Regions from separate parts of the Ruegeria sp. AB8 genome, predicted to be linked through region 1. Evidence: riboswitches for the same ligand, from Rfam matches in the RefSeq annotation. Region 1 holds a riboswitch; the other holds the start of a gene.
What was found. A riboswitch is a leader RNA that binds a small molecule or an ion and turns the genes downstream of it on or off. The one in region 1 is predicted to bind thiamine pyrophosphate.

Region 1 (11,284 bases):
TGATTGATGCCCAGGTTGCGATAATAGTCCAGAAAGAACGGCAGCCTGATCTTTTCGTTGCGCACAACGCTCATCAGCAGGACATCGCCACGCTGTATTTGCGCGGTGTTGTTCGAAACCGCGCGCAACTCACGCCGTTTACGCACACAGCGTACCAGACGGCGCTTGCGCCGAAGCCTCATTCTATATGAATCCAACAGGCTCACGCGACTGCCCAACCCTTATTATTACGCGAGCAGGCCCGGGGCCTGTTCAAGCCTGAGTGGATCCGAGCCATTGCCGTTTTATGCCACCTATGCATCTTGCGAGGCAACGGGTTTAAAAGTTGTTAGCCGGGGGCGTTGCAATTCTGTCGGGAAGGCGGCAATTCAGTTCCAGCCCCCGTCATTTATCAGCCCCAGCGCTCGCAATTGCTGCCATCCGGCGTAGTGCTCTGATCGCTCTGTCCACATGACAGGTTGCGCAATTATGCCATCGTAATATGGCCCGAATTGGTCCGGATCATGAAAATGCTGACGCCTGGTCTTCTCGGTTTCGGACCTGTCGACGACATCCGGCAGGAATTTGGTGTGCAGCAGGATACCCGAGGCCGCAGTCCCCCCCGGGCCGTCATAGGTGGTGTTCAACCGGCGCGGCAGCGCGGAATGGCACGAGTTTACAAAGGCATAATGCCGGGACCAGCGTACCAGAGGGATCTTGTTCAGCGTGGGCGACCGACGCGGGGCATTTGAGAAAAACATCCTCTCGCGGGCTCCGCCCTGCACCCAAAGATTACCCAGCGGGCTTTGGCGCTGCGCCCGGTAGGGACCGTTGTCGAACCCGTCCAGCACCCGGATCGGGTCGGTCTCGGGGTCATAGCTTTGATCCCCCAGCGGCCCTTGCGGATACAGATCCAGCATCAGCGCGCCAAAGGCGTCTTGCCTGTGCGACTCCAGCCATGCGGTCAGATCATGTAGCGATCTGGTCTCGTGATGGGCGTAAATCAGCAACTCGTCCGCATCAGCCATCAAGGTCCAGTGCCCGTGCCCGTATCGCATCTGCAGCCAGGTCAGCCAGTCCAGGCCAAACCGTGCGGCACGGTAGCTGGCCGTCGTGTTCCAGACCGAAACATCGGGTTGTTCCAACAGATATTCGGTCGATCCGTCGTCGCTGCCGTTATCGACGATCAGAAAATGATCCACGCCGAGGGTTCGGTAGTGTTCAAAAAACCACGGCAGCCGCGTCATCTCGTTGCGCAGTGTGGTAAAGGCCAGAATATCTCCCTTACCGATTTTCTCCGTCCGGTCCTCAAGACAGGACAGCTGGCGGCGGCTTCGGAATGAGCGCCACAAGAGCCCGCGGCGTTTCAGCCGCAACCGGTACATCTGCGCCCAGCCAATGGGTGGCAGATCCTGAACCGGGTGCGCGGTCACATGACCCTCATTTCTCGTAGTGTCCGGTCTGGTGCCAGCGCCATGCGTCCCGGACAATCGTCTCTAACGTTGATCTTTTCGGCCGCCAGCCCAGTTCCTGTTCCGCCCGGTCCGAGCCCGAAACCAGCCGCGTACAATCCCCGGCGCGACGGGGCCCGATCGTATAGGGCACTGTTCGGTTGGTGACCGCGCCGGATTGCTCGATCACTTCCATCACCGAAAACCCCGACCCGGTCCCCAGGTTGAACACCCGGTTGCCTTTACCGTTTTCCAGCCATTTAAGCCCCAGAACATGGGCATCCACCAGATCGCAGACATGAACGTAATCGCGGATACAGGTGCCGTCCGGCGTATCGTAATCGGTTCCGAACACGGTCAGACCATCCCGCTTACCGTCGATGGCATCCAGCATCAGCGGCACCAGATGGGTTTCGGGCCGGTGAAACTCGCCAACTTCCGCGTCAGGATCAGCTCCTGCAACGTTGAAATAGCGGAAAATGACGTGATTCAGCCCGTGCGCGGCCCCGAAATCATGCAGAATATCCTCAATCGCGCGTTTCGAGGAGCTGTAGGCATTCACCGGGTTCTGTGGCGCGTTTTCGTCCAGCACCACATTGTCCTGATCGCCGTAAGTGGCACAGGTCGACGAAAAGACGAAATCCAGACATCCGGCTTCGACGGCTGCTTCGATGAGGTTCAGCGAACCGGCGACATTGTTCGCCCAGTATCTGCCGGGTTGCACCATCGCTTCGCCCACCTGGCTGAGAGCAGCAAAGTGCATCACCGCAGCGGGACGGTATTTGGCAAACACCTGTTCCAGCCTGCTTCGGTCCAGCAGATCACCATGCTCGAACGGCCCGAATTTAACCGCGTCCTGCCAGCCCGTAACCAGATTGTCATATGTCACAGGCGTATAGCCTGCGGCAGCAAGGGCCTTGCAGGCATGCGACCCGATATATCCGGCGCCGCCGGTGACAAGAACAACTGTCATGGGTGATCCAATTTCCGAACGTCAAAAAACACTAGGCCATGAAAGGAGGCGGTGAAATGGGTAAAAATGTTCAATCCAACCCCATAGCGGCCATCATTTCTTCGATCTTGGGCACGTCCTGCGGGTTGTTCAGTTCCCAGAACTGGCGGCCCTTGGCCTCAACCTCCACGCACAGAACCTTGCGGCCGTTCTCCATGAACCGAAGCTGCTCCAGTCCTTCCAGTTTCTCCAGCGGCCCCACCGGCCAGTCGGGATAAGCGGCCAGCGCATCGGGTCGATAGGCATAAACACCCACGTGATGGAACACCGGGGTTGGCTCGTCACCCGCATAAGTGGCCGTGGTAAAGGGGACCACCTCTTTCGAGAAATACATCGCGCTGTGATCTGCACCGAACACGGCGGTTGTGCCGCCGACCCTTCCGTTCCTGCGATCATTCAGCAGGCTGTTCAGCGCATCACCGTCACAGCACAGGACCGGCGTGGCCACACCCGCGTCAGGGGCCGTACGTAACCCCGTGATCAGATCTTCGACGAACCAATGCGGTGTCAGCGGTGCGTCTCCCTGCAGATTGACGACGATCTCGTAACCCGAACCCAGATTGGCATGGGTTTCGGCGCAGCGTTCCGTGCCGTTACCGCAAGTCTCGGAGGTCATGACCACTTCCGCCCCAAACCCTTCGCACACGTCACGAATGCGGTCATCGTCTGTAGCCACTACAACGCGGTCCACGCCGGACACCGAACACGCAGCGCGCCAGGATCGTTCGATCAGGGTCATGGACACGCCACTTGCACCGGCCAGCGGCACCAGCGGTTTGCCCGGATAGCGGGTCGACGCGTAACGGGCGGGGATTGCGATCAGTACAGACATCAGGCTTCCTTCAGTTCCACACCCGGAGCGTAGGCAATGAAGAACGGATTTGCATAGTCTTCCTTGCCATAGGTCAGCGGTGAATGATCGTCGAAGCGAACGACCTTGCCCCCGGCGCCGGCCAGAACCGCGTGTCCGGCGGCGGTGTCCCACTCCATCGTGCGGCCAACCCGTGGATAGATGTCGGCCTCGCCAGTGGCCACAAGGCAGAACTTGAGCGACGAGCCGGCGCTTTTGCTGTCCTTCACCTGATATTTGTTGATGTAATCCTCGGTCGCCTGGTCCCGATGCGATTTCGAGGCCACGACCAAAAGAGCGGAATTGTCCGGTTCAGACACTGAAATTGGCGTAACGTCCCCGATAATGTCCATCTCAAGCGCACCTGTTTCTTCGACCGACCGGCCATCGGCCTGCGTGTAGAACATGCGGCCCCGGGCAGGTGCATAAACAACGCCGCGCGTGGGAACGCCGTTTTCGACCAGCGCGATATTGACGGTGAAATCACCTCGCCGGTTGATGAATTCCTTGGTGCCGTCCAGCGGGTCGACGATCAGGAACGTGTCGCCCTTCTGCGTGTGCGAGGCCGCCTGTTCCTCGGTCACCAGCAGGACGTCGGGAAAGGCTTCGCGCAGACCGGCCGAGATCAGGGCATCTGCCGCCTCGTCCGCTTCGGTCACGGGGCTGCTATCGGATTTGACCTTCACGTCGAAATCATCCGCCTCATATATCTGCATGATCTTGTCCCCTGCTTGCAGGGCAAGGCGTCTGATGACGGGAATTAACGCGTCGTAGGTCACAAAAATGCTCCGTTCCTGGGATTTGTTGATCCAATGTCCTGTTGGACTTATGATGTGACGGTTACGGAACGGCAAGAATTTCGTGCCAGTTTTTGGGCAAAGAAGCAGGAAAGACGCGTCGGGTGTTTTATTACAAGCGCAACCAAACGCTTTTGGGCGGTGCCTTCACCACGGCGGAACTGGTGTTTCACGCCGTCGTGCGGCAGATACGCTCGCAACATTCGAATGCTGTTATCGCGATTTTCATCAACATCATGCAGATCGTCATTCTGGCCACGGTCTTCTACCTGATCCTGTCATTCATGGGGGGACGGATTGCCAAAATCCGCGGCAACTTCGTGCTTTACATGCTGTCGGGCGTTTTCATGTTCATCATGCATGTAAAGTCGGTATCCGCGATTGCCGGTATTGCGCCGGGGAACAATCCGATGATGCTGCATTCGCCGATGAATCCGATGATCATGCTTTTGGCGGCGGCCTTCGGCGCGCTTTACACGCAGCTCGTTTCAATACTGGTGATCCTGTTCGTGTATCATGTCGCGGTTGAACCTTTGGATATTCTGGACCCAGGCGGCGCCTTCGGAATGCTGATCCTGTCTTGGTTTGTGGGATGCACGGTGGGATTGAACCTGATGGCCCTGAAGCCGTGGTTTCCAAGGACGGCGGAGATGTTGAAAAACATCTATCGGCGTCTGAACATGGTGTTCTCGGGCAAGATGTTCGTCGCCAATGCGCTGGGCGGCTATATCCTGATGATGTTCGCCTGGAACCCGCTGTTTCACATCATCGACCAGGCCCGGGGCTTCATTTTCCGCAACTATTTTCCACGGAACACAAACTGGGAATATGCCTTGTGGGTCGGCATAGCGCTGCTGATGATCGGGCTGTTGGGTGAGTTCTTTACACGCAAACACGTGTCTCAAAGCTGGGACGCACGCCGCTAACGGGCCACCCGCAGAGTCAGGTTGATCCGCCCGCCTTTTGGCAAGAGTTTGGAAGATCCGAAGCGGATGCGATCGATCCCGTGATAAGTCAGCCGTGCTGGCCCGCCCATGATGACAACGTCGCCCGAATTCAGCCAGATCGACTCGGTCTTGCCGCCTCGGGTGGTGTTGCCGATCCGAAAAAGCGCATCATCCCCCAGCGAAACCGAAAGAACCGGCCAGGAAAAATCGGCCTCGTCCTTGTCCTGATGCAGACCCATTCGGGCGCCTTCCCCGTAATAATTGATCAGACAGCAATCGGGGTCGCGTTCACTGCTGGCAAGGTCGTGCCACAGGTTCAGGATCGGTTCGGGAATGTCGGGCCAGGCCTTCCCTTGCGGGTGCTGTGTTTGATACCGGTAGCCATCCCGGTCCGTGACCCAGCCAACGGCCCCGGCCGAGGTCATGCGCACCGACATAGCCTTGCCTTGCGGCGTCACCGGCCGCACCAGTGGCGCCGCTTTCAGAATCGGGCGCAGCGTTTCGATCAGTTGCGTCTGGGCCGATGCATCCAGCCAGCCCTTTCTGATGTCGAATCCGCGCAAAATCAGCCGGGCCATCCCAGAATCCTCAATCCTTGCCAAAACCTTGCCGAAAAAGGCCACAAAATCCCGAAAACCTGCGTTTTACACCGCTTGCAGGCCTTTCGTCGCGCCCTTATATACGCCGGGACGCGCAATGGTGTAGGGCCATTACGCAATGCAGATCGGGGCAGGGATGCCATAACGGGTCCCGGCCTCGGGACATCGCCTTGAAGAGAAAGGGATTGAAAATATGGGTAAAGTAATCGGGATTGACCTTGGTACCACAAACTCGTGCGTGGCCATCATGGACGGCTCGCAGCCGAAAGTCATCGAAAACGCCGAAGGGGCGCGGACCACGCCCTCGATCGTCGCCTTCACCGAAGATGAGCGACTGGTCGGTCAGCCTGCAAAACGTCAGGCGGTCACCAACCCCGACAACACGATCTTTGGCGTCAAGCGTCTGATCGGTCGTCGTGTGGATGATGCCGAAGTCGAAAAAGACAAGAAAATGGTGCCGTACGCCATCGTTGATGGCGGCAATGGCGATGCGTGGGTCCAAGCCCGCGGTGAAAAGTACTCCCCAAGCCAGATCTCGGCCTTCACTTTGGGCAAGATGAAGGAAACCGCCGAGAGCTATCTGGGTGAGGAAGTCACGCAGGCCGTCATCACCGTTCCGGCATACTTCAACGACGCGCAGCGTCAGGCCACCAAGGACGCGGGCAAGATCGCCGGCCTGGAAGTGCTTCGGATCATCAACGAACCCACAGCTGCCGCGCTGGCCTATGGTCTGGACAAGAAAGACACTCAAACCATCGCGGTCTATGACCTTGGTGGCGGTACTTTCGACGTGACCATCCTGGAAATCGACGACGGCCTGTTCGAGGTCAAGTCGACAAACGGTGACACCTTCCTGGGTGGTGAAGACTTTGACATGCGCATCGTCAACTACCTGGCGGACGAGTTCAAAAAGGAACACGGTGTCGACCTGTCTGCCGACAAGATGGCGCTGCAGCGTCTGAAAGAAGCTGCTGAAAAAGCCAAGATCGAGCTGTCCTCGACCTCGCAGACCGAGATCAACCAGCCGTTCATCTCGATGGGTTCGAACGGCCAGCCGCTGCACATGGTCATGAAACTGACCCGCGCCAAGCTGGAATCGCTGGTTGGCGATCTGATCAAGAAGTCGATGAAGCCCTGCGCCGCCGCTCTGAAAGACGCCGGTCTGTCGGCTGCTGACGTGGACGAGGTTGTTCTGGTCGGTGGTATGACCCGGATGCCGAAAGTGATCGAAGAGGTCACCAAATTCTTCGGCAAAGAGCCGCACAAGGGTGTGAACCCGGACGAAGTTGTTGCCATGGGCGCCGCCATTCAGGCCGGTGTTCTGCAGGGCGACGTCAAAGACGTGGTTCTGCTTGACGTGACCCCGCTGTCGCTGGGCATCGAAACGCTGGGTGGCGTGTTCACCCGCCTGATCGACCGCAACACCACGATCCCGACCAAGAAGTCTCAGGTCTTCTCGACGGCCGAGGACAACCAGAACGCCGTAACCATCCGCGTGTTCCAGGGTGAGCGTGAGATGGCTTCGGACAACAAGATCCTGGGTCAGTTCAACCTCGAAGACATCCCGCCAGCACCGCGCGGCATGCCTCAGATCGAGGTGACCTTCGACATCGACGCCAACGGCATTGTCTCGGTTTCGGCCAAGGACAAAGGCACCGGCAAGGAACAGAAGATCACCATCCAGGCCTCGGGCGGTCTGTCCGACGAGGACATCGAGAAGATGGTCAAGGACGCCGAAGAGAACGCGGAAGCCGACAAGGAACGCCGTGAACTGGTCGACGCCAAGAACCAGGCGGAAAGCCTCATCCACTCGACCGAGAAGTCGATGGAAGAGCACTCCGACAAGGTCGACCCGACCACCATCGAAGCTATCGAACTGGCGATTGCTGCGTTGAAGGACGAACTGGAAACCGAAAATGCCGACAAAATCAAGTCGGGTATCCAGAACGTCACCGAAGCGGCCATGAAACTGGGCGAGGCCATCTACAAGGCGCAGTCCGAAGAGGCCGAGGATGAACCGGCAGCCGCGGACGCCGCTCCGGGTGATGACGATATTGTCGACGCCGAGTTCGAAGATCTGGACGACGACAAGCGTAACTAACGGGTAACCGGGCCAATTCGGGCCGGTCCGGATACCGGGCCGGCCCGTTTACGTTGAGGCAGAAGGAAACACTGATGTCAAAACGCGACTATTACGATGTACTCGGCGTGTCCAAGGGTGCATCGGCGGACGAGATCAAGAAAGGTTTTCGCAGGAAAGCCAAAGAGTTGCATCCCGACCGCAACAAGGACAACCCGGAAGCCGAGGCGCAGTTCAAGGAAGCGAACGAAGCCTATGACGTTCTGAAAGATTCAGAACGCAAGGCCGCCTATGACCGCTTTGGCCATGCCGCGTTTGAAAACGGCATGGGTGGCGGCGGACGACCCGGCGGCGGCTTTGGTCAGGGCGACTTCTCCAGCGCGTTTTCGGACGTGTTCGACGACCTGTTCGGCGATTTCATGGGTGGCCAGCGCGGCGGCGGTGGCCGTCGTGCCGCACGCGGTTCTGACCTGCGTTACAACCTGCGCGTCTCGCTGGAAGAGGCGTTTGCGGGTCTGCAAAAGACTATCAACGTGCCCGCTGCCGTGGCCTGTTCGGCCTGTGATGGGTCGGGCGCTGAAAGCGGCGTAGAACCGACGACCTGCCCGACCTGTTCGGGTATGGGCAAGGTCCGCGCGCAACAGGGCTTTTTCACCGTTGAACGCACCTGTCCGACCTGTTCGGGATTGGGTCAGATCATCAAGAAACCCTGCAAATCCTGCGGCGGCGCGGGTCGCGTGGAAAAAGAACGGGCGCTGTCCGTCAACATTCCAGCCGGTGTCGAAACCGGAACTCGCATCCGTCTGGCGGGTGAGGGTGAGGCCGGAATGCGTGGTGGCCCCCCGGGCGATCTGTATATCTTTGTCGAAGTGTCCGATCACAAGCTGTTTGAGCGCGACAGCATAAACCTCTATTGTCGCGTGCCGGTCAGCATGGCCAAGGCCGCGCTGGGCGGTTCGATCGAAGTGCCCACCATCGACGGCGGTCGTGGCCGGGTGCAGATCCCGGCAGGCAGCCAGTCGGGCCGCCAGATGCGTTTGCGTGGCAAGGGAATGCCCGCCCTGCGTGGCGGTGGCGTGGGTGACATGTTCATCGAACTGGCTGTGGAAACACCGGTCAACCTGACCAGTCGCCAGAAAGAACTGCTGCGTGAGTTTGACGATCTGGGAGAGGACAACCACCCGGAATCAAAAAGCTTTTTCTCGTCGGTCAAGTCCTTCTGGGATGGCATGAAAAGCTAAGGGAACCGCTTTCCCGACCAAAGCCGCCCGGTTTCGGGCGGCTTTTTTGTTGCAGGGGGCGCTGCCCCCGCCGCCCTTTGGGCGCCTCCCCCGGGATATTTTTGGCCAGATGAAGGAAAGATCCCTTGTTCATCTGGCCCCAAATATCCCGGAGCGCGAGGCAGAGCCTCGCAAATACTTTTGGCCTTACCCAAGGTGTCAGGGTGGCCATAATACAGATCAAATTCAGTCTTGTGTTTTTCCGATGTGCCTGTGATTGTCCGGTCAACCGTTGGGGTGCCCTGATCGAAGGGCTGAGAGGCGTTAATGCGCTAACCCATCGAACCTGATCCGGGCAATACCGGCGTAGGGAACGGTCTCAGATTGTCAGACGTTTTCCATGCGCGCGTTGCCCAATTTTGATGGAGTAACGATATGACGCCTATTGCGCTGACAATTGCAGGCTCGGACAGTGGCGGTGGGGCCGGAATTCAGGCTGACATCAAGGCAATGTCTGCCTTGGGGGTTTATGGTGCCAGCGTGATCACCGCCGTGACCGCGCAAAACACACGGGCCGTTACCGCCGTTCACGGGATCCCGCTGAATACTGTCGCCGCACAGATCGATGCCGTTCTGTCTGATCTGAGCGTGGGCGCCGTCAAGATTGGCATGTTGGCGACGCCGGAGATCATCCGATGTGTTGCAGACAGCCTTGCAGGGTTCCGTGGTTCCATCGTTCTGGATCCTGTGATGATCGCCAAATCCGGCGATGCCTTGCTGACAGAAGACGCGGTTGCGACATTGCGGGCGGTGCTCGTGCCCATAGCCACGCTATTGACGCCGAACTTGCCCGAGGCCGGACGCCTTCTGGATTGCCCGGCTGCGGAGACGCCGGATCAGATGGTAAAACAGGGGCTTGCCTTGTGTAACATGGGCGCAGATTCCGTTCTGATGAAGGGCGGGCATGGATCCGGCGACATTTGCCGTGATCTCTTGATCGACGCTTCGGGCTTGGTGGCAGAGTTCACGGCACCGCGCCGGAAAACCAGAAATACGCATGGCACCGGTTGTACATTGTCCGCGTCAATTGCTGCCGGCCTGGCGCTGGGAAAAACGCTGATGACGGCCGTTGCAGATGCGCACAGCTATCTGCAAGGCGCGATAGCCCGGTCCGATGATCTGGACATTGGTCGCGGGCATGGGCCAGTTCATCATTTTCATCAGCTTTGGCCCGCATGACCGTCTGGTCGGTCATAGGTGCCGGAGTAGCCGGTCTGACTGTTGCAGCCGAGTTGGTATCGCGCGGCGCTGACGTGCAGATATTCGACCCGGCAGGTGCGCCGGGTCCACATGGCTGTTCCTGGTGGGCGGGTGGCATGCTTGCCCCCTGGTGTGAATACGAAAATGCCGAGGAGCCGGTTCTGCGGCTTGGACAAGCAGCGATTGACTGGTGGGCCGCCAGAACGCGGGTGCATCGTTGCGGAACGCTGGTTGTTGCGCATTCGCGCGACCTGCCGGATTTGCGCCGCTTTGCACGCCGAACGGATGGGTATTCAGAAGTCGGAAGTGCGAAAATCACTGATTTAGAGCCTGAAATAAGCAATTTCGGTAACGGTCTCTTCTTCCGGGCAGAGGCCCATCTTGATCCCCGGCAAGCGTTGCGGGACCTCTACAGCCACCTCAGGGACAGAGGTGTGCTCTTTCACCGTAAACTGGCCCCTTCCCGGTTGGAGAATGCGATCGATTGCCGGGGGTTGCACGCGCGCGAGATCTTGCATGATCTGCGTGGCGTCAAAGGCGAGATGCTGGTGATCCGCTGCCCGGATGTCACGCTCTCTCGCCCTGTGCGACTGCTGCACCCGCGCATGCCGCTTTATGTCGTCCCGCGGGGTGACGGGGTCTACATGCTGGGCGCAACGATGATCGAATCCGAGGACAGCGGCCGGATTACCGCCCGCTCGATGCTGGAGCTTCTCAGCGCGGCTTATGCGCTGAACCCGGCCTTTGGTGAGGCTGAGATCCTGGAAGTCGGTGTCGATCTTCGCCCCGCTTTTCCCGACAACCTGCCTCGCATCCGCCGGTTGGGTCGAACGATCTATGCCAATGGCCTGTATCGCCATGGCTACCTGCTTGCGCCCGCGTTGGCACAGGGTGTCGCCGATCTGGCGCTGGAAAACAAACATTCGGAGATGGTCGATGAAGATCGTGCTTAATGGCGAGGCGCGCGAAAGCCGCGCAGAAACCCTGTCAGATTTGCTGGCGGAATGTGGATTCTCGGGCTGCGTCGCCACTGCTGTGAATGAACAGTTCGTCCCTAAAAGCCTTCGACTGGCCCGAAAACTCGAAGAT
Region 2 (11,284 bases), on a different contig from region 1:
GTCGCCCATGATTGCCACGACCGGTCGATCCGGGGCGGCGGCCTTGGCGCCAATAGCCGCCGGAAGACCAAAACCGACCAATCCGAAGTCCAGCGGTGTAATCAGTGACTTGGGTGCATAGTGGACCAGGCGGTCTGCTGCCTGAAGACACGTGTTGCCGGTATCCAGCGTTACAATTGCAGTCTCGGGAAGGACATTCCGAATTTCCGCCAAGGCGCGTCTGGGGTGCATTGGCCGCGTGGCGATTCTGGCCTCCTCATCGCGTTCAGCACGCAAGGTTTTCATGTCGTCCTGAAAAGAAATACGCCATGGATCAGCGGCGGGCTTTGAACATTTTTCGGTCAATGCGACGGCCGTTTGGCAGGCGTCTGCCTGAACTGCGATCTCAGCCGGAAAATAGCGACCGACGGCGGACCCTTTGATATCGACATGGGCAATTCGGGTATCGGCCCCGACATAGTCATTGCTGTGAAAGGTCGAGTTGAACCCCAACCGCGCGCCCAGAACGATCATAACGTCTGCCTCTTTGGTCAGGCGCGAGGCGACGCGATTGCCACGTGGCCCCGCCTGTCCGGCGAACCAGGGATGACCATGCCGCATGACATCCGCATGACCCGTCGACGCGACCACCGGAATCTCGAGCGTTTCGGCAAGCCTTGTCAGCGTGTCACACCCGGCACTCCACTTAAAACCGGCACCTGCGAAAATCACCGGGCGCTTTGCGCCGGACAGCAGTCTGGCTATCGCGGTCACATCCTCGGGTGCAGGCGGGCCGGGGCGGGCTATTTTGACGGGCTCCGGCGCAATGGACAGAACCTGGGCCGCGAAAAGATCGCGTGGGACATGCAATACCACCGGCCCGCGTCTACCCGAACTTGCTAGTCGGATTGCATCTTCGAGCATTGGCGCCAGTCGGCTGGGATCGGTCACCATCACCGAACGCTTGCAGATCGGAGCAAACAACGCGACCTGGTCGACTTCCTGAAACGTATCCTTGGCCTGATCGGACCGGCTGATCGCCCCCGCTATGACGACAAGCGGTGAATAGGCCAGATGAGCTTCGGCCACCGCCGTTACAATATTGACCACGCCGGGGCCGGCCTGCGCGCCAAGGACAACCCCGGGTTTGCCCGTCATGCGCGCCCAGGCATCCGCCATGTGCCCGGCCGCGCGTTCATCGCGGGCGCCGATATAGGCGATATCGCCGCCGCGATACATTGCGTCGTAAAGTTCCAGCATCGAGCCGCCGAGTAATCCGAATACCGTGTCGATACGGTTGGCCTTCAAAACGCGATAGACGGCCTCACCGCCATTGATCGTGGTCATCATTTACTCCTCGGATCGGGGGCGCAGGTTCTTTGGGTCGAAAAGCGCTTCGTCATGGACTGTAACGGGTATGTCCTGATTCAGAATCTGCACCGAAAGCCCACTTCGCGCCGTACCCCTGCGCACGAACAGCCAGCCCAGAGATTTTCCGATCGTGTAACCATATCCACCCGACGTTGTCAGGCCGACAACAACGCTGTTATGCAGGACGGGTTCTCCGCCATGAATGTCGATACGATCTGAGTGCAGTTCGCAATAAAGCAGTTCCCATTCCGGCACGTGGGCCAACAAGGCATTCCGCCCAATGAAATCGCGTCTCTCTGCACGCACGAAACGGTCCAAACCGACATCCAGCGGACCGACATCGGTGGTCAGTTCGCCCGACGCGCGGTAAGCCTTCTCCATTCGCATGCCGTTGAAGGCGTAACTGCCAAAATCAATCAGGCCGTGCCCGGCACCTGCCGCGTGGAGCGCATCATAGATCTCCGCGGTCCGGTGGAGTGGCGCGTGAGTCTCCCAACCCAACTCTCCAACAAAAGATACTCGCAAGGCATAGACTGGCACATCCGCCACGGTGATTTCCTGCCCCGACAACCAGGGGAAGGCGGCAGTCGACAGATCCACGTCGGTAAGTTCACGCAGGATTTTGCGCGAGTTCGGACCGGACAGGGCCAGCATCCCCCAGTTCGAAGTTCGGTTGATCATCCGCACGTCCTCGCCTGGCCGAATGTGCGATCGGATCCAATCAAAGTCCGGTTTGGCGCGGGCTATTGCGGAGCCTGTGAAATACCGATCCCGGGCAATGCGCCAGATCGTCATCTCGGTTTCGAACCGTCCATTGGGCGTTAACAGGTGGTTCAGGCTTATGCCTCCGTCGCGGGAGGGGATTGTGTTTGCAGACAACCTGCCCAGCAGATTGCAGGCATCCGGGCCGGTAATTTCGAACTGAGCAAATGCGCATAGATCAATTACGCCAGCAGACGCACGGGTTGCTTGCGCCTCGGCCATCGCGTTGGTGTGCCATGGCTGGTGCCCCCAGCCTATCTGCTCGACTTCACCCGGCATGCCAAAATACCGTGGGCGTTCCCACCCTGCGATCTCGCCGAAAACCGCGCCTTTGGCGGCCAACCGATCATACAGCGGATGTCGCTTGATCGGGCGAAGGGACGTGAACTGCTTGCCAGGGCAGGGCGTGTCATGGCGGCGCATGAATTCATCTTTGGTGCGTTCGAGGATAAAGGTGTCACTGGCAAAATCGCCGTAACGGCGCGGGTCCATCGACCTTGTGTTGATCTGCGTTTCGCCGTGAACCATCCAGTCGGCCAGCACCTTGCCCGCACCGCCGCCCCACGCGAGGCCGATAGACGACCCACAGGACAGCCAGACATTCGGCGCACCCGAGGGCCCAACCAGCATCCCCCCGTCGGGTGTGTGTGTGATTGCACCCCGAACAACTCGCTTGATGCCCAGATCAGCAAGGACAGGCATTCTTTCAAAGGCGATCATCAGGAAGTCGCCAATCGAGTCGAAATCGGCCTCGAACAGTTCATTTTCGGCCTTCCAGGGCGCACCCTGCGGCATTGTCCAGACGGTTGGGCAAACATGGCCTTCGTATATTCCGATCAGGCCGGACTTCTGTTCCTGTCTGATATACCCGCCAAAGGCGTTGTCGCGCATAACCGGCAGTTCCGGGCGGTTTTCGAATTCAGGCACGGCATCAGTGACCAGATAGTGATGCAGGCACGAGACCGAGGGGATTTTCAAACCAAACCACTCTCCAACCTGATTGGCATAGCTGCCTGCGGCGATCACCACGTGTTCGGCCAGTACTTCACCATTTTCCGTGCGCAGCAGCCAAATGTCCCCTCGTCGGCTTGCGCCCAGAACCTGATTGCGGCGGTCAATTTTGGCCCCACGCGTGCGGGATGCCGCTGCCAGCGCCTGGGTCACGCCGGACGGGTCGATATGTCCGTCTTCGAACGTCCGGACTGCCGCCTTGACGTTGTCGACCTTGTAAAACGGATTGCCTTTTGCAACCTCATCCGGCCCGACCAGTTCCATCGGCAGATCGAGCATCTTGCCCACACCCATGATGGATTTCATCCAGTCAACCTCATCATCGGTGGTGGCAATGCGAAAACCGCCGACTTCATGCCAGCCGATGCTTTGGCCCGTTTCTTTTTCAACCTGCTTGTAGGTTGCGATCGAGGTCTTGTTGGTCCATCCCGCGATACGGCTGCTCACGGCGTGAGCGATCTGCCCCGCGGCGTGCCAGGTCGAGCCACTTGTCAATTCCGCTTTCTCGAACAGAATCGTATCTGTCCAGCCGTTTTCGGCCAGCTGAAACTGCGCAGCGACCCCCATGATACCGCCGCCAATGATGGCGACACGGGTGGTGCGCGTCACGTCCGTCACGAAAATGCTTCCTTCGCGGGTTTCAAAGTGGCCTGCGCCGAAAGCCGCACACAGGCGATTTCAACTTCAACAGGCAGCGTGCCGTCCGCAGTCCAGGATTTTTCTTCGAAAGACCGCTGGATATCGTGCACAACTGCCAAGGCCACAGATCGGTTGAACCGATAACTCCAGGCCGAAGACGTTATCTGCCCGATGACGTGGCCGTTCAGATAGATCGGCTCATCGTGGATCGGTATCGCGGCCGGATCATCAAACAGCAGCGAAACGATCCGTTTTTTCGTTTCCAGCTCGAGCAGCGCATCTTCACCCACAAAACCAGAGCCAAATGCGCAAAAGGCCGCAAGCCCGGCTTCGACGGGTGTGGTGCCGGGGGTCAGTTCGTGGCCAAAGGCCCGAAAGCCGCTTTCAATCCGCAAAGAACCACTAGCAAAGAGACCAGCATGGGTCGCCCCGGCCCTCACCAGCGCCTCATGCGCGGCCATCGCCATTTCGGCAGGGATATAGAGTTCGAACCCTTCTTCGCCGGTAAAGCTCAGGCGCCCGACCCAGCCACGCGCGAGGCTGATTTCAGCGGGCCTGAATTGAAATCTCTTGAGATCGGGCAGGGGAGTGTTTGTGGTCGTTTGAAGAACATCGCAGGCCCTTTGCCCGGCGAGACCCAGGATGGTATATCCGCTGGTTACATCAGTAAACTCAACGCGATACATGCCCCGTGTTTCACGCATCCTTTTCAGGTTACGCACAACTTCACTTGCACCCGTGATCATCAGGAAGGTTTTCGGGCCGTGCCGCTGAACCGTCACGTCGCTCTCGATCCCGCCACGTTTGTTCAGGATTTGCGAGTACACAATCCGACCCTCGGCAACATCCATCTGCGCCGCACACAGCCGGTTCAGAAAGGCGCAGGCATCGGGGCCTTGGATCATGATCTTGCCGAACGCACTCTGGTCCAGAATGGCGGCACCCTCGCGGCAGGCGGCCACTTCGCGGCCGACCTGCTCGCGCCATGTGGGCACACTGAAGGTCAGCGGCAAGTGGGTGGCTTCACCGCCGAAATGCACTGCACGTTCCCATCCGCCGCGGGATTCAAAACGTGCCCCTGCGGCCACCAGCCCCTCGTGAACAGGCGAGCGACGCTGCCCCCGCACAGTCTCCATCGAGCGCCCGGGGTAGGGATTGTCGTAGTGGCGTCCCAGAACTTCGGGAATTCGCGCCTCCAGCGCGCCCAGTACGTTCATCTCTGGGCTGAACCGCCGGATATCGGCTTCGGCCAGTTCCATCGTTGGCTCGCCGGCAATGATCCACTCGGCCATTGCCTTGCCCGCGCCCCCGGCCAGCGCGATGCCTGTGGAGTTCATCCCGCCGATGAGAAACAGGCCAGGAACATCCGGGCTTTCGCCCAACATGAATTGGCCGTCGAGGGTGAAACTCTCAGGACCGTTCAGCAGCATCCGCACTTCGGCACGCTCCAGCGCGGGAATGCGTCGCAGCGCGTTTTCCATCATTGGCGTGAAATGATCCCAGTCTTCGTCCAGCAGGTCGAAGCTGAAATCAGCAGGCAGGCGATCCAGCGGCAGGCCTTTGGCATGGGTTTCGAATGAACCCACCAGAAGCCCTTCGACATCGTCGCGGGCGTACAGGAACGCATCCTGATCGTTGAGTGTCGGCAGATGTGCGCCCGGCCCAAGCGCCTGCACTTCGGGCAGCGGCTTGGTCAGCATGTAGAAGTGCTCGCAGGCGTAAAGGGGCATGTGCGCGCCGGCCATGGCCGCCACTTCGCGGGACCACAGTCCACATGCGACCACCACCTCTTCAGCTTCGATCAGGTGGTCACCGACTTCGACGGCTGCAATCTGACCGCCTTTTTTTTGCAGGCCCGTTACCTTGGTGTCCTCGAATATTTGCACACCGCGCGCCCGGGCCCCTTTCGACAACGCCAGAGCAACATCGGATGGGTTGACCCTGCCGTCGGCGGGTGACCAGACTGCCCCCAGGACGTCGTCTACTTTGATCAGAGGCCATAGGTCCTGCGCGCGGGCCGCATCGACCACTTCGGCCTCAAGCCCGAACGCACGGCCCAGTGAAACCTGACGTTTGATGTTGATCAGGCGATCATCATTTGTGGCCAGCGTCAGCGACCCGGTTTGAACCCAGCCCGTCGCTTGCCCGGTTTCACGTTCGAGCGCCCCATATAGGTCAATCGAATAGTTGATCAGCTTTGTCAGAGTGGCCGACGGGCGCAAGCGACGCACCAGACCCGCCGCATGCCATGTGGTGCCCGAGGTCAGTTTGGACCGTTCGAGCACGATGATGTCTTTGCGACCCTCACGGGCCAGATGGTAGGCGACCGAGCACCCGATGACGCCTCCGCCTATCACGATGGTGCGCGCATGGTGGGGCAGAGTCATGCAGCATCCCCATGGAATGTTCTTGTTTCGAACGCGCTGAAAGCGCCGGCGGTACGACCGGTCATGGCTCTCTCCCGATCCGGCGGCGGCTCAGTCGAATGTCGAATTGCTGTCGCACATCGCGATCGACCGCATCCGGAATGTGTGAGGGGAAATGATTTGCAAGCAACTCACGCGCCTTGGCTTTCGCAACTTCACCGACTGGACGCGCGCCATCTTCCTGCCAGTCAACCGGTGTGCGCCTGTCGCCAACATGAGGATAGAAATAGTCCGATTTCATTCGGTCGTAGGTATGAACCTCACCCAGGTAGTGACCCGGACCCCGACACACATCGGCGATCACCTGCGCTGCAATGTTGTCGGTCGTAACTTCGATCCCACGGATTGTTCGAAGCACATTGCCCAAAAGGTCGTTGTCGCTGACATAGCCTTCCAATGAAACGCCCAGAAGACTGGCATGACTGCCAGCGGCCTGCGTGACAATGTTCGATCCCGCATGCGCCGCCATGGCGACTGCCAGGCATTTCTCGGCCCCGTATTGGGAATCCAGTGTCTTGGCGTCGGTAATCCCGGCTATGGACGAAGTGGGCAGGTTGAAATGCCGCCCCATCTGCGCGGCACCCGCCATCAGGATCGCCTGTTCCCCTCCGCCACCAGACATCGACCCGGTGCGCAGGTCGGCGACCAAAGGTTTGGGTGCAAAAATCGCGCGAACCTGCGGATCGACCAGGCGGGCAAAAACCAATCCGGCGAGCGTTTCCGCTACGGCCTGTACAAGTGACCCGGCCAATGTGGCCGGGCTTGTGGCCCCGGCCTGTCCGGCGCTGATCAATTGCACCGGAAAACCCGCAAGAATAGCGGCCTCGAGCACTTCACAAGCCTCGTCCGCGAACCGCATGGGTGGCACAACATGGCAGACCATGACAGTCAGGAACGGTCGCGCGCGAAAGGCGGCCTCGTTACCTGCGATCCTGTAACAAAGGCGGGCAATGGCCGGGACGTTTTCGGGTTCGGTAATCGAGACGGAAACATGCTTGGACGTGCCCATCAGGCAGGCATAAGCAGTGTTGAGGTCCATTGCCGCAGCAGGGTCAACGTCACGCGCAACGACCGGACGGCTGAAGTGATGGATGTTCTCCATCCTGTCGACCAGTCGGGCGGCATCATACAGGTCGGCCAGGGTTGAAGGGCGGTAGTGGCCCGTATCGATGTCGAAGACACCCGGCGCGGCGCCGCCGGTGGACATATGGACCCGCGTGCCTTCTATCCGCAGATCGTTTTCAGGAACCTGCCCGCAAAGGACAAAGTTCCGCCTTGCCTGCTTGATCGACTTGCGCACAAGGGCGCGCGGGAACAACAATCGTCCGTCATCGCCCAGCGTCCCGCCCGCTGCCGTCACCTTGTCGACCATGGATGGGGTCGGTTGACTTAGTCCGAGGGTCTCAAGCAGCAGTAATGCGGCTTCTTCGGTCTGAGCGACTTCATTCGGGGACAGCGGTTCCAGGCACCCGCCAACCACACCCGGCCATACCGCAGGGCTGGCCTCGTCGCTGTTATCTTGTGTCAGACGGTCCTTGCGACCGCGCCGGCGCGTAGACATGGGCCTATTATCATGAGCTCAGCTTCATTCAAAGTCAGCCTACACAGCCATAGGGCTTGTTTACAAAAGCCATTTTCTCAGCAATTGATGAGTAAAACTTACATTAGGGAAATTCGTGACCGCCTCTCTTCCCGCCCTTCGCGCCTTCGATGCAGCCGCCCGCCAGGGCAGTTTTCGAATTGCGGCTGAGAAACTGTCAGTCACACCCACGGCGATCAGCCATCATAATCGAGGGCTGGAAGAGCAGCTGGGCGTCAAGCTGTTTGAACGGGCCGGGCGCGAGGTCGCGTTGACCGAAGATGGCAGGCGTCTGGCGGCAGCAACGGCTCAGGCATTTGAAATTCTGGATGACGCGGTGCGTTCGGTTCGCCGCGGCTCCCGCAAGGTGGTCCGACTTGCTGCGGGGCCGATTTTCACTGCCCGCTGGCTGATGCCCCGGATCGGTGATTTTTGGGACGACCACCCCGAGATCGAGCTGGAGGTGGTTCCTTCTTATCAACCCGGCACGCTGAACCGGGCAAACATCGACATCGTGATCCGCTGGGAACGAATGGCCGAGATGCCCGAAACCGCGATCAAGCTGATCGAGCTCGCCCCCGTTGCCATAGCGTCGGAGGCATTTGTCCTGAAGCACGGCCCGGTGAATGAGCCCCAAGACCTGTTGCAGCTTCCCCTGTTACATCAAAGGAACCACTGGGGTTGGCTCGATTGGTTCCGGGCGATGAATGTCACGGTCGATGGCCCTTTGCGTGGTCCGATCTTTGAAGATGCCAATGTTCTGCTGCGGGGTGCCGCAGAAGGGCAGGGCGCGATTGTCGGCTGGCTGCCCTTGATCGATCAGGATCTGGCCGAAGGTCGCGTCGTGCGTCTGTTTGATGAAAGCATCACACCCACTCATGGTTACTTCGTCGAGAGCACGGGACCTGGCCGATCGCGACGCGAGCCGCGAGCCGCGATTGAATGGCTGCAGGTTCAAAGCCTGGGCTCGCAGGCTGATCTGCCCTGATCCCGCCAGTTGATAGGCATCCTTCATGCCAGTGAAGCGTGAAGGGCGAATTTGGTTGAAATTGTTTCGACATCACCCTAATCACGGCCTCACCTCGGGGTGCGCGGAATGCCGCGCTGAGACGCCCATAGCGAACCCGTTGAACCTGAACCGGCTAGAACCGGCGGAGGGAAAGGTGACGGTTTCATCCATCCTTGCCCTCTCGCCGCAATGGAGGATGACATGAAACATCTGCTGATTGCTGCGGGAATTCTGAGCGCGACTTCGGCTATCGCCGCCGACAAACCTCAGTTGACCGTTTATACTTATGACAGCTTCGTCTCGGATTGGGGTCCGGGTCCACAGGTCAAGGAAGCATTCGAAGCGGTCTGCGACTGCGAACTGAACCTTGTTGGTGTGGAAGACGGTGCCGCCCTGCTGTCGCGCATCCGTCTGGAAGGTGAAAACTCGGATGCAGACGTCGTCTTGGGTCTGGACACCAACCTGATTGCGGCAGCAAAGGAAACCGGCCTGTTTGCGCCCAGTTCGGTCAGCGCCGAATACACTTTGCCCGTAGAATGGAACGATGACGTATTCGCGCCTTACGACTGGGGGTATTTCGCGTTTGTCCATAATGCCGACGCACCAGCACCGGCCAGTTTCCGTGAGCTGGCCGACGGTGATACCAAAATCATCATTCAGGATCCGCGTTCATCCACGCCAGGGCTAGGCCTGTTGCTGTGGGTCAAAGCCGCCTATGGCGACGAAGCCCCCGAAATCTGGGCAGGACTGGCCGACAATATCGTGACCGTCACCAAGGGCTGGTCCGAGGCGTATGGACTGTTTCTTGAGGGTGAGGCTGACATGGTTCTCAGTTACACCACATCACCTGCCTATCACCTGATCGCTGAAGAAGATGCAAGCAAGGCGGCGGCCGCATTTGACGAAGGTCACTATATGCAGGTCGAAGTAGCCGGAAAACTGGCCGGAACCGATCAGCCTGAACTGGCGGACCAGTTTTTGCAGTTCATGGTTTCGGATGCCTTCCAGCAGATCATCCCGACAACAAACTGGATGTATCCGGCGGTAACGCCTGCGGCGGGCCTGCCCGAAGGGTTTGATACACTGACCGTACCGGAAAAATCTTTGCTGCTGGATTCTGATCAGGCGGCAGCTGTGCGGGACGAGGCGTTGGCGGAATGGCTGGGCGCGCTCAGCCAGTAAATCCGACGCCGGGTATTGGCGCGGCGACACTGGTTGCCGTGCTTATTCTTGGTACGCTCGCCGCAGTTGCCCTGCGCGCCGATTCCGCAAGTGGGTTCGGACCGGCCGATTGGTCAGCCCTTCGGTTCACGCTGGTTCAGGCGGTGTTGTCCGCCATTTTCAGTGCAGGGCTTGCCGTTCCTGTCGCCCGCGCGCTGGCCCGGCGGCGTTTTCGCGGGCGGGCGGTTCTGATCGCGCTGCTGGGGGCGCCGTTCATTCTGCCGGTCATCGTCGCCATCATCGGCTTGCTGCAGGTTTTCGGCCGAGCGGGCTGGATTTCAGACGTTCTAGCGGTTTTTGGGCTACCGCCGATCCGCATCTACGGGCTGCATGGCGTGGTTCTGGCGCATGTCTTTTTCAATCTCCCCTTGGCCACGCGCCTGATCTTGCAGGGGTGGCAGGAGGTCCCGTCCGAAAGGTTTCGATTGGCCGCCCAGTTGGGTTGCAACGGATGGGCCATGTTCCGGCTGATCGAAATGCCTATGCTGGCGCGTATCCTGCCCGGTGTTCTGGCCGTTGTTTTTGCCATTTGCCTGACCAGTTTTGCCGTTGCCCTGACTTTGGGTGGTGGACCACGCGCGACCACGATAGAACTCGCTATTTACCAGGCCTTTACCTATGATTTCAATTTGGGTCGCGCCGCGCTTCTGTCCGGGGTGCAACTGGTTCTGACCGCGGTGGCGGCCCTGGCAGCGCTCAGGTTTTCCAGGGGTGACGGGTTTGGCGCCGGGCTGGATCGTTCGATCCGACGCTGGGATGAAGGGACGCGGGTGTCTGATGCCTTCTGGATCAGCGCAGCGGCGGCCTTTCTCCTGCTGCCGTTGACCTCGGTCGTGATCTCCGGACTTTCGGGAATGTTCGAGATACCGGTGCTGGTGTACCGGGCGGCCTTGATATCCGTTTTGGTCGCGGCAGCCAGCACCGTCGTTCTGCTGCTTCTGGCCCTGCCGATGGCGATGACGGTTGCAACCGGGCGATACGGGATCGTTGAACTCTGCGGTATTCTTGGATTGGCGGCGTCACCTCTGGTCATCGGCACCGGGCTGTTCATCCTGATTCGCCCACTTGCCAACCCTACTGTTCTGGCCCTGCCTGTAACGGCTCTGGTGAATGCCGTCATGGCGTTGCCCTTTGCCCTGAGGATACTTGTTCCATCGACGCGCGAGATTATTGCGCAATACGGTCGTCTGGCACTGTCACTGAATATGAGCAGATGGAGTTTTGTGACACGCATTCTGCTGCCCCGCCTGCGACCGCAAATCGGATTTGCCGCGGGTCTGGCGGCGG

Region 2: linked by a shared signal. The riboswitch ahead of thiB (thiamine ABC transporter substrate binding subunit) and the one ahead of thiD (bifunctional hydroxymethylpyrimidine kinase/phosphomethylpyrimidine kinase) in region 1 are both predicted to bind thiamine pyrophosphate.

Annotation. Positions count from the first base shown of each region.
Region 1 covers NZ_JBQGAB010000003.1:235,480-246,763, forward strand. The annotation lists gene ACR0CG_RS05025 (glycosyltransferase family 2 protein) at 1-182, opposite strand, end outside; gene ACR0CG_RS05030 (glycosyltransferase family 2 protein) at 369-1,412, opposite strand; gene galE (UDP-glucose 4-epimerase GalE) at 1,420-2,403, opposite strand; gene ACR0CG_RS05040 (3-deoxy-manno-octulosonate cytidylyltransferase family protein) at 2,474-3,274, opposite strand; gene cysQ (3'(2'),5'-bisphosphate nucleotidase CysQ) at 3,274-4,071, opposite strand; gene ACR0CG_RS05050 (ABC transporter permease) at 4,194-5,015, shown strand; gene ACR0CG_RS05055 (alpha-ketoglutarate-dependent dioxygenase AlkB family protein) at 5,012-5,614, opposite strand; gene dnaK (molecular chaperone DnaK) at 5,829-7,736, shown strand; gene dnaJ (molecular chaperone DnaJ) at 7,811-8,956, shown strand; TPP riboswitch at 9,219-9,325, shown strand; gene thiD (bifunctional hydroxymethylpyrimidine kinase/phosphomethylpyrimidine kinase) at 9,371-10,174, shown strand; gene ACR0CG_RS05075 (FAD-dependent oxidoreductase) at 10,171-11,148, shown strand; gene thiS (sulfur carrier protein ThiS) at 11,132-11,284, shown strand, end outside.
Region 2 covers NZ_JBQGAB010000008.1:176,474-187,757, reverse strand. The annotation lists gene ACR0CG_RS10585 (thiamine pyrophosphate-binding protein) at 1-1,326, opposite strand, end outside; gene ACR0CG_RS10580 (FAD-dependent oxidoreductase) at 1,330-3,741, opposite strand; gene ACR0CG_RS10575 (GcvT family protein) at 3,738-6,149, opposite strand; gene ACR0CG_RS10570 (trimethylamine methyltransferase family protein) at 6,211-7,749, opposite strand; gene ACR0CG_RS10565 (LysR substrate-binding domain-containing protein) at 7,865-8,755, shown strand; TPP riboswitch at 8,841-8,945, shown strand; gene thiB (thiamine ABC transporter substrate binding subunit) at 8,978-9,958, shown strand; gene ACR0CG_RS10555 (ABC transporter permease family protein) at 9,934-11,284, shown strand, end outside.